Regions from separate parts of the Thomasclavelia ramosa DSM 1402 genome, predicted to be linked through region 2. Evidence: predicted binding sites of a transcription regulator. Region 2 holds the regulator's gene; each other region holds the start of a gene.
What was found. The regulator Rex, encoded in region 2, represses fermentation and respiration genes when NADH is low (regulators of the CRP and FNR family bind a similar motif). The targets are predictions, from matches to a motif close to GTGAANNNNTTCAC.
Positions count from the first base shown of each region.

Region 1: gap (type I glyceraldehyde-3-phosphate dehydrogenase) is a predicted target of Rex. The motif match lies at 1,710-1,723, and genes of this name have one in related genera.
Region 3: adhE (bifunctional acetaldehyde-CoA/alcohol dehydrogenase) is a predicted target of Rex. The motif match lies at 1,821-1,834, and genes of this name have one in related genera.

Region 1 covers NZ_CP036346.1:484,744-488,033, forward strand. Annotated here, with positions in the region: gene EYR00_RS02365 (helix-turn-helix domain-containing protein) at 1-198, shown strand, start outside; gene EYR00_RS16025 (IS3 family transposase) at 225-314, shown strand; gene EYR00_RS02375 (IS3 family transposase) at 321-806, shown strand; gene EYR00_RS02380 (ATP-dependent Clp protease proteolytic subunit) at 967-1,539, opposite strand; gene gap (type I glyceraldehyde-3-phosphate dehydrogenase) at 1,816-2,832, shown strand; gene EYR00_RS02390 (ketopantoate reductase family protein) at 2,982-3,290, shown strand, end outside.
Region 2 covers NZ_CP036346.1:1,252,076-1,255,365, forward strand. Annotated here, with positions in the region: gene tsaB (tRNA (adenosine(37)-N6)-threonylcarbamoyltransferase complex dimerization subunit type 1 TsaB) at 1-96, shown strand, start outside; gene rimI (ribosomal protein S18-alanine N-acetyltransferase) at 90-533, shown strand; gene tsaD (tRNA (adenosine(37)-N6)-threonylcarbamoyltransferase complex transferase subunit TsaD) at 536-1,570, shown strand; gene EYR00_RS05970 (redox-sensing transcriptional repressor Rex) at 1,563-2,192, shown strand; gene asnS (asparagine--tRNA ligase) at 2,248-3,290, shown strand, end outside.
Region 3 covers NZ_CP036346.1:2,781,073-2,784,362, forward strand. Annotated here, with positions in the region: gene adhE (bifunctional acetaldehyde-CoA/alcohol dehydrogenase) at 1-1,734, opposite strand, end outside; gene EYR00_RS13295 (glycerophosphodiester phosphodiesterase) at 1,924-2,613, opposite strand; gene EYR00_RS13300 (calcium/sodium antiporter) at 2,623-3,290, opposite strand, start outside.

The DNA of each region.
Region 1 (3,290 bases), 770 kb from region 2:
AAACGATATAAAATATATGGATATAATGGTCTCGATTTAAAGAAGGGACGACATAGTAAGGAGCAGCCTCTGAAAAAATCTATAATATCAAGTGAACTTACTCCTCCTGAGAAAGAAGAACTAATACGTTTAAGAGCAGCAATCGTTAAAGAAATTCGTGAAAAAGGATATCGATTAAAGCATCTTCTAAAGGCATGAGATGATGAAACTGATAAAAGAAATCTTTGATCAAAATAAGGGGACGCTATGGAGTTCGTCGAGTTCATAGAGAGCTTCTAAATCGCGGTTATCTGGTAAATCATAAGAGAGTGTAACGACTTATGCATAATATGGGATTATTAGGTAAACGTCCTAAAGAGAGATACCATTCTTATAAAGGGAATGTAGCAGATAATATTATTAATAGAAATTTTAATGCGAGTAGACCATTACAAAAATGGACTACTGATGTATCTCAATTCAATTTTGCATGGGGAAAATGTTATATTTCTCCAATATTAGATAGGTTTACAAATGAGATTATTTCCTATGATTTATCACCGCATCCTAATCTTAAACAAATTACAAATATGCTGACTCAGGCATATGAAAAGTTTTCCATCCTTGAAGGATTGATTTTCCACTCAGATCAGGGATGGAAATATCAACATGCTCATTATATCAATTCATTAAAAGAACACAGTATAATACAATCGATGTCTAGAAAAGGAAACTGTTATGATAATTCGGTAACGGAAACTTTCTTTGGCCGATTAAAAAATGAAGTCTATTATGGGTATGAAAATGAATTGTATTCATTTTCATAGTTTTCTACTGCAATAAAAGAATACAGAAAAAACAAAATGGATGCCACCTGTTTTGTACAGATTAGCATCCATGGCATAATTTTTTTAAAACTAAATTTAAACGTGTCCAGAAAACTGGGTACACATCATTTTTTGGGGTTCACTTCATAAGTTGGTCGTTTTAAATAACTTCATCAATTAAGCCGTATTCAAGCGCTTCATCAGGTTCTAAAAAGTGATCACGATCAGTATCGATAACAATTTTATCTATGGGCTGATTTGTATTTTTACTAAGAATTAAATTTAATTTTTCCTTTTGTTTTAAGATTCGTTTGGCACTAATTTCAATATCACTCGCTTGTCCTTCAAAAGCTCCTAATGGCTGATGAATCATAATTTCACTATTAGGTAAACTACAACGCTTACCTTTAGCTCCGGCACTGAGTAAAAAGGCAGCCATACTAGCAGCCATCCCAATTACGATTGTTGAAACGTCACATTTGATAAAGTTCATTGTATCATAGATTGCCATTCCCGCATTGATACTGCCACCTGGGGAATTAATATACATAAAAATATCAGCATTGTTATCTAATGATTCTAAATAGAGAAGCTGACCAACAATACTGCTGGACATCTTATCATCAATAGTACCGGTTAATAAGATGATCCGGTCTTCTAATAGTCGTGAATATATATCATAAGCATATTCACGTTGGTTTGTTTTTTCAATTACTGTAGGAACTAAATGCATTATCTTACCTCCACATTTAAGTATAGTAATTAAAATAATAATTATTCATTTAAGCCTATAAAAGGCAAGAAAGATTGCGGTAAAACTAGGCTTGTAAAAGTCACTAAATTTATATTATAAAAGAATAATGTTAGATTTTGTTCCATTAAAGTTAAATTTATGAATCTTTTGTGAAATATTTAATTTTTTTCAATGAAACCCGTTACATTAGTTGCTTTTCTTGCCTTTCTGGAATATAATATGAGCATAAAGAACATTCAAGGAGGAATATAAAGAATGGCAGTAAAAGTAGCAATTAACGGATTTGGACGTATCGGACGTCTTGCATTCAGACAAATGTTTGGTGCTGAAGGATATGAAGTTGTAGCAATCAACGATTTAACTGATCCTAAAATGTTAGCACATTTATTAAAATATGATTCAGCACAAGGTAGATATGCATTAGCTGATAAAGTTGAAGCTGGTGAAAATTCAATCACTGTTGATGGAAAAGAAATTAAAATCTATAGTGAAGCAGATGCTTCTAAATTACCTTGGGGTGAAATCGGTGTAGATGTAGTATTAGAATGTACTGGTTTCTATGTATCTAAAGCTAAATCTCAAGCTCATATTGATGCAGGAGCTAAAAAAGTTGTTATCTCTGCACCAGCAGGAAATGACTTACCAACAGTTGTATTCGGAGTAAACGAAAATATCTTAACTGCTGATGATACAATCATCTCTGCAGCATCTTGTACAACTAACTGTTTAGCACCAATGGCTAACGCTTTAAATAACTTAGCTAAAATTAAATCTGGTATCATGTTAACAGTACATGCTTACACAGGTGACCAAATGGTATTAGACGGACCTCATAGAAAAGGTGACTTAAGAAGAGCTCGTGCAGCTGCAGTAAATATCGTACCTAACTCAACTGGTGCAGCAAAAGCTATCGGATTAGTTATCCCTGAATTAAACGGAAAATTAATTGGTTCTGCTCAACGTGTACCTGTTCCTACTGGATCAACTACAATCTTAACTTCAGTTGTTGAAGGTGAAGTTACAGTTGAAGAAGTAAATGCAGCTATGAAAGCAGCAGCTACTCCATCATTTGGATATACTGAAGAACAATTAGTTTCTTCTGATATTATTGGAATTAACTATGGTTCATTATTTGATGCAACTCAAACTATGGTTAAACCAATGGACAACGGAACTACTGAAGTTCAAACAGTTGCTTGGTATGATAATGAAAATTCATATACTTCTAACATGGTTAGAACAATCAAATATTTCGCTGAATTATCTAAATAATTAATTGAAACTTGATGCAAAAGCTGGTCATTGATCAGCTTTTTTCTTATGGAGGATATTATTGTGATCAAACGAGTTGGAATTATTGGGATGGGTGCTTTAGGAATGTTATATGGAGATTTTATTGCAAAAACATTACTAGAGAAGCAGTGACATTTATAGTTGATGAAAAAAGGAAAAAAGCATATCAGGAAACTGTATTTACAATAAATGGTGAGAAAGTTTTATTTAATTTAGTTGAGTATTTTAATGCCGTTCCATTTGATTTAATAATCATAGCAGTAAAAGGGACTGCTTTAGAAGAAGTAATAAAGGAAATTAAAAAATGTGTTGATAAAAATACAATAATAATTTCTGTTTTAAATGGGATTGACAGTGAAAAGGTTATTAGTGAATACTATGGGAGAGAAAAAGTAATTTATGCGGTTGCTCAGGGAATGGATGCAATGAAGTTTGGA
Region 2 (3,290 bases):
ATTTATCAAGCTGGTAAAAGTGTTGATTATTGTCAAAATATTGATAATCTTGTTCCTCATTATTTAAAAGATGTTGAGGCGAAAAAAATATGTTAATCAGACGGATGGATTTAGGTGATATTGAAGAAGTTGTAAAGTTAGAGCATGATTTATTTAGTTCGCCATGGAATGAAGAAGCTTTTAAATATGAATTAGAAAAAAATGCTTTTTCATCAATTTTGATTTTGGAAGATAATAATATAATTGTTGGTTATATAGGAATGTGGACACTAGGAGACCAAACTCAAATAACAACTATCGGTGTTAGAAAAGAGTTCCAAGGAAAAGGCTATGCTAAAATATTAATGACTAAATGTGATGAAATTACAAAGCATTTAGGCTATTCGAATATTAATTTAGAAGTCCGAGTTTCTAATACTAAAGCAATTAGTTTATATCAAAAATGTGGCTTTAAAATTGCCGCAACAAGAAAAAATTACTATCAGGATAATCATGAAGATGCGTATTTGATGGTAAAAGAAATGGAGGAATAACGGTGTCACTTATTTTAGCAATTGAATCAAGTTGTGATGAGATGGCTATGGCAATCTTAAAAGATGAACGAGAATTTCTTAGTAGTGTCGTGGCCTCACAGATTGATGTTCATGCGATGTATGGTGGAGTAGTGCCAGAAATTGCAAGTAGGAAACATGTTGAATGTGTTTCGCTAGTATTAAAAGAAACTTTGAATAAGGCTAACGTTACGATTGATGAAATTGATGCTATTGCGGTAACTAAAGGACCGGGGTTAGTTGGGTCTTTGCATATCGGTTTACAGGCCGCTAAAACGATTGCAATGGCTTATCATAAGCCATTGATTGGAGTACATCATATTGCTGGACATATTTATGCCAATAACTATGTTCAAAATATTATCTATCCAAGTCTTTGTTTAGTTGTTAGTGGTGGTCATAGTGAACTTGTCTTATTAAAAGCTCCTTTTAAATTTGAAGTAATTGGGCAAACCCTTGATGATGCTGTTGGAGAAGCATATGATAAAGTGGGACGAGTTTTAAATTTACCATATCCCGGGGGACCTATAATCGATAAAATGGCTGCTAAAGGTAATCATACTTATAATTTACCAGTGCCTTTGGATGATGAAAGCTATAATTTTAGTTTTAGTGGATTAAAATCTGCTGTAATTAATTTAAATCATAAAGCGATGCAGCGAAATGAAGAAATCAATCAAGAAGATTTAGCTGCCTCTTTTCAAGATGTGGTTTTATCGGTTTTAGTCAATAAAACAATACGTGCTACTAAAGAATATGGTATTAAACAAGTATTAATGGCAGGAGGCGTGAGTGCTAATCGTGGATTGCGAAATGCGATGGGTGAAGCGGTTGGCCAATTAGATGGAGTAGAATTATTATTACCGCCAATGAGTTGTTGTACTGATAACGCAATGATGATTGCTTTAGCAGCAAAACAGATGTACGATTTGAAATTATTTAGTGATTTGTCATTAGGGATTAAGCCAAATTTAGATTTAGAAAATGAATCGGTTAGCGGGGGAAATCAAAATGGATAAAAAAATATCAAACGCTACAATGTCTCGTTATCCTGTTTATCTTAAAGCTTTAAGAAAAATGCAGCATGAAGGTAAAGAAAATTGTTTATCAAGCGAATTATCTAGTTTAACAGGTATTCAAGATACGACGATTCGTAGAGATTTTACTTATTTATCAAAGACAGATAATTTTGGCCAACGTGGTAAAGGTTATGATGTAAAACATTTAATTGACGGATTAAGTGAGGTATTAGGATTAGGACTAGACGAATCAATTATTTTGATTGGTATCGGAAATCTTGGTAGTGCAATTTTAAAATATAACCGTTGGCAATATACAGTGGGAAAAATTGTCTGCGGCTATGATCAAGATAAAAATAAAGAGGGAGAGCGTTTTGGTGTTAAACTCTATAATATTGATGATTTAGAAAAAACTTTTCCTAAAGACTGTAAAATTGCAATCTTGGCTATTTCTGAAAACGTTCAACCAACAGTTGATCGTTTAATGGATTTAGGAATTAAAGGTATCGTTGATTTTACACATACACATTTTACAGTTCGTGAAGGAGTCGAGGTACAACAGGTAGATGTTGTTGTAGCAATTCAAGAATTAGTTATTAAGATGGATTCAAATCGTCAATAATACTTGAATAATGGATAAAATAAAGTATATAATAGGAAAAACTAGGAGGATTAATATGTTTGAATTTATAACGGTTAGAGAACTATATGAAATGTTTTTAAGTAACCAAATGATGGATTTAGAAGGTTACGAATATGTTGAACTTGAGGGATGGGTTCGAACTAATCGTAACAATGGGAAATTGGGATTTATTGCTCTAAATGATGGTACATACTTCAAAAATTTACAAGTTGTATATACAGAAGCAGAAATTTCTAACTATGAAGAAATCGATAAATTATCTACTGGTAGTTCAATTCGAGTAGTTGGAAAATTAAAGTTGACACCTGAAGGAAAACAACCATTTGAAGTTGAAGCAACTGAGATTGAAATCGAAGGTAAATGTGATGAAGATTTTCCATTACAAAAGAAACGTCATTCATTCGAATATATGCGTGAAATACCGCATTTAAGACCTCGTGCGAACACTTTCTATGCAATTTTTAGATTGCGCAGTGTTTTATCAATGGCTATTCATGAATTTTTCCAATCACAAGGGTTTGTTTATGTTCATACACCAATTATCACTGGAAACGATGGTGAAGGGGCCGGAGAAATGTTTAGAGCAACAACTATTGATGGAACTAATTTTGAAGATGATTTCTTTGAAAAAGAGGCTTTCTTAACAGTTACTGGTCAATTACATGTTGAAGCTTTTGCAATGGCTTTTAGAGATGTTTATACATTTGGTCCTGCATTTAGAGCAGAAAACTCTAATACTTCTCGCCATGCTAGTGAATTTTGGATGATTGAACCTGAAATTGCTTTTGCTGATTTAGAGGATGATATGGATTTAATTGAAGATATGGTTAAATATTGTATCGATTACGTTTTAGATAATGCTCCTGCGGAAATGGAATTCTTTGCTTCAATGATTGATAAAGATTGCATCAATCGAATTACTAAAGTTAAAAACAGTGATTTCAAACGGATGACATACACTGAAGCAATTGAAATTTTAGAAAAAGCAGATGTTAAATTTAAAAATAAAGTTTCATGGGGAATGGATTTAAATAGTGAACATGAGCGCTATATTTGTGAACAGGTTGTTAAAGGACC
Region 3 (3,290 bases), 1.5 Mb from region 2:
ATTTTCATATAATAACCACATTACTTTAGCAGCATCCATTGAAGAACCCCCACCTAATGCGATAATTGTATCAGGTTGGAATTTGTTCATTAATTCAAGACCAGCTTGAACTGTATCGAAACTTGGATCTGGTTCTACGTCAAAGAATAATTCTAAATCAACTTGATTTCTTCTTCTTCTAATAACATCTTCGATTTTTTCTACATAACCAAGATTGTACATACCTCTATCTGTAACGATCATGGCTTTTTCCATTTTTTTCATGTCTCTTAAATATTTAATCGAATTTCTTTCGAAATAAATTTTTGGAGGAAGTTTAACCCATTGCATATTGTTATTACGTCTCCCGATTCTCTTAATATTGATTAAGTTAACAGCACTTACGTTGTTTGATACAGAGTTATGTCCGTAAGAACCACAACCTAATGTTAATGATGGAATAAATGCATTATAAACAGAACCAATACCACCGAATGTAGATGGAGCGTTTTCGATAATACGGATTGCTTTACATGCATGTCCGAATTTCTTAGAAATTTCATGATCTTCTGTATGAATTGCAGCAGAGTGACCCAAACCATTGAATTCAACCATTTGAGTTGCTTTTAAGATACCATCATCAGTATTTTTAGCTTTTAATACAGCTAATACTGGAGATAATTTTTCTCTTGTTAATGGTTCATTTGGACCAACTTCTTTACATTCTGCACAGATAATTTGAGTATCTTCTGGTACTTTGAATCCAGCTTGTTCAGCGATCCAAGTAGCAGGTTTACCAACTACGTTTGGATTTAACTTAGCAGCGTTTACGTTATCACTGTATGCTACAGCACCAAACATAAATGTTTCTAATTTTGCTTTTTCTTCTTTATTTACAAAGTAAACTTTGAATCTTTTGATTTCTTTCATGAATGCATCATAGATTTCAGTATCAACGATAGCAGCTTGTTCAGAAGCACAGATCATACCGTTATCGAAAGATTTTGATAATACGATGTCATTTACAGCTCTAGGTAATACACAAGTTTTTTCTACATAAGCAGGAACGTTACCAGCTCCTACACCTAATGCAGGTTTACCACAAGAGTAAGCAGCAGCTACCATTGCGTTACCACCAGTTGCTAAGATTGTAGCAACACCTGGGTGTTTCATTAATGCAGTAGTTGCATACATTGATTTAAGATCTAACCATTGGATACAATCTTCTGGAGCCCCAGCAGCGATTGCAGCATCTCTAATTACTACAGCAGCCATTACTGAACATGCATGAGCACTTGGATGGAATGAGAAGATAATTGGGTTTCTTGTTTTTAAACAAATTAATGATTTGAAAATTACTGTAGAAGTTGGGTTAGTTGTTGGAACGATACCACAAACAACACCTACTGGTTCAGCAATTTCAGTGATTCCTAAAAGTGGATCTTCATTGATGATACCAACAGTTTTTAAGTGACGTAAGTTACTTGTTACATATTCACAAGCAAATAAGTTTTTAACTGCTTTATCTTCAAATACACCACGTCCAGTTTCATTAACTGCAGCTTCAGCTAATGTACCATGAGCATCAAGTCCAGCAACTGAACATTTAGCTACGATGTAATCTACTTGTTCTTGAGTGAATTCTTCAAATTTTGATAAAGCTACTTGAGCTTTTGCAACTAGTTGATCAACATGAGCATCGATTTCTTCATTAGTTGGTTCAACTACTTTGTTAACAGCTTTTTTTTCTGCCATTATTTCTTCCTCCGATTCATTGTGAAATATTTAATTTGTTTCCACCGATAGTGTACCCCAAATTTGCAAAAAACACAAGTAATATTGTGCATTTTTTCACAACAAAAACACTAACTTCACAATGAAAACGCTAACACTTGTATCACTGCTTAATTTACTGGATGAGAAAAAATCTAGGGTCTTTTTACCCTAGATATCTTTATTCGTAATTATTGTTTTAACACCCTCATCAACTAAAAAATCTTTAATATCATCACTATCTACTGTCCAAGTATTTACATCTATACCCCGACGCAAATAATCATTGATTTCCTTTTCATTTAAAAAAGTATATTTAGGATGTGCTCCATTAAAACGATATTCAAATACTTTAGCTTTATTGACTTGATAATTATCTTCATACAAATAGCCAAGATAAATACTATCATCAAGTTCTCTAAGATTAAGCAAACTCTCTAAATGAAACGATGAAAACATTACTCGATCTAATAAGCCCTTTTCTTTGATCATCATATAAGTCATTCTTTCAATATTCGGATACTGAATCTTATCAGTTTTTATTTCAATATTTAAGATTACATCTTTACCAATACAATAATCTAACAATTCCTCTAACAACGGAATTTTTGCCTCGATTCCATCAAAACGATAGTTAAAATTAAATTGGCACAATTGATCATAGGTATAATCTTTTACATACCCTTTACCATTAGAAGTCCGATCAATCTTTTCATCATGAATCAAGACTAGCCTATTATCTTTCGTTAGTTGTACATCTGTTTCAACACCATCAAAATTACCATCAATTGCAGCTTTAAAAGCTAACATTGTATTTTCTGGATATTTAGAACTATATCCCCGATGACCTAATTTAATCATATATTTCTCCTATAAAATGCTTACAAAATATGCCAAATAGCCAATCAGCATAATAATTGCCCCACTCTTTTTTAAATACCCATCGCTACCAATAAAAGTATATAATAGAAACAATGCCCCAATTGCAACGATTCCATCAATAATAAAACCACTTTCAAAAGCAACTGCTTTTGGGGAAATTAAAGCTGTTGTTCCTAAAACAAACAAGATATTAAAAATATTACTTCCGACGATATTACCAATTGCCAGATCACTCTTACCTTTCCAAGCTGCTGTCATTGAAGTCACTAACTCCGGCAACGATGTTCCAAAAGCAATAATCGTCAATCCAATCAAACGTTGACTAACCCCTAATTCTTCAGCAATATATGTAGCTGCATCAATCGTTAGATTACTACCAATTACAATTGCCGCCATTCCTAAAACAATCATGATGATTAGTCGGAGCAGCGTATCTTTTTCATCTAATTCTTCAACTTCATCCAATGGCACTTCTTCACCCTTTTTAACCAAACGATATAAATAGTATAAAAACAGTAAAAATAATCCCCATAAAAGCACTCCATCAAATCGATCAATCGAGCTGCCAAACTTTCCTAACATTAATAAAACTAGAGTTATTACCATTACAAAAGGAATTTCATATCGATATGTATTATTATTAACCTTCAGTTTAG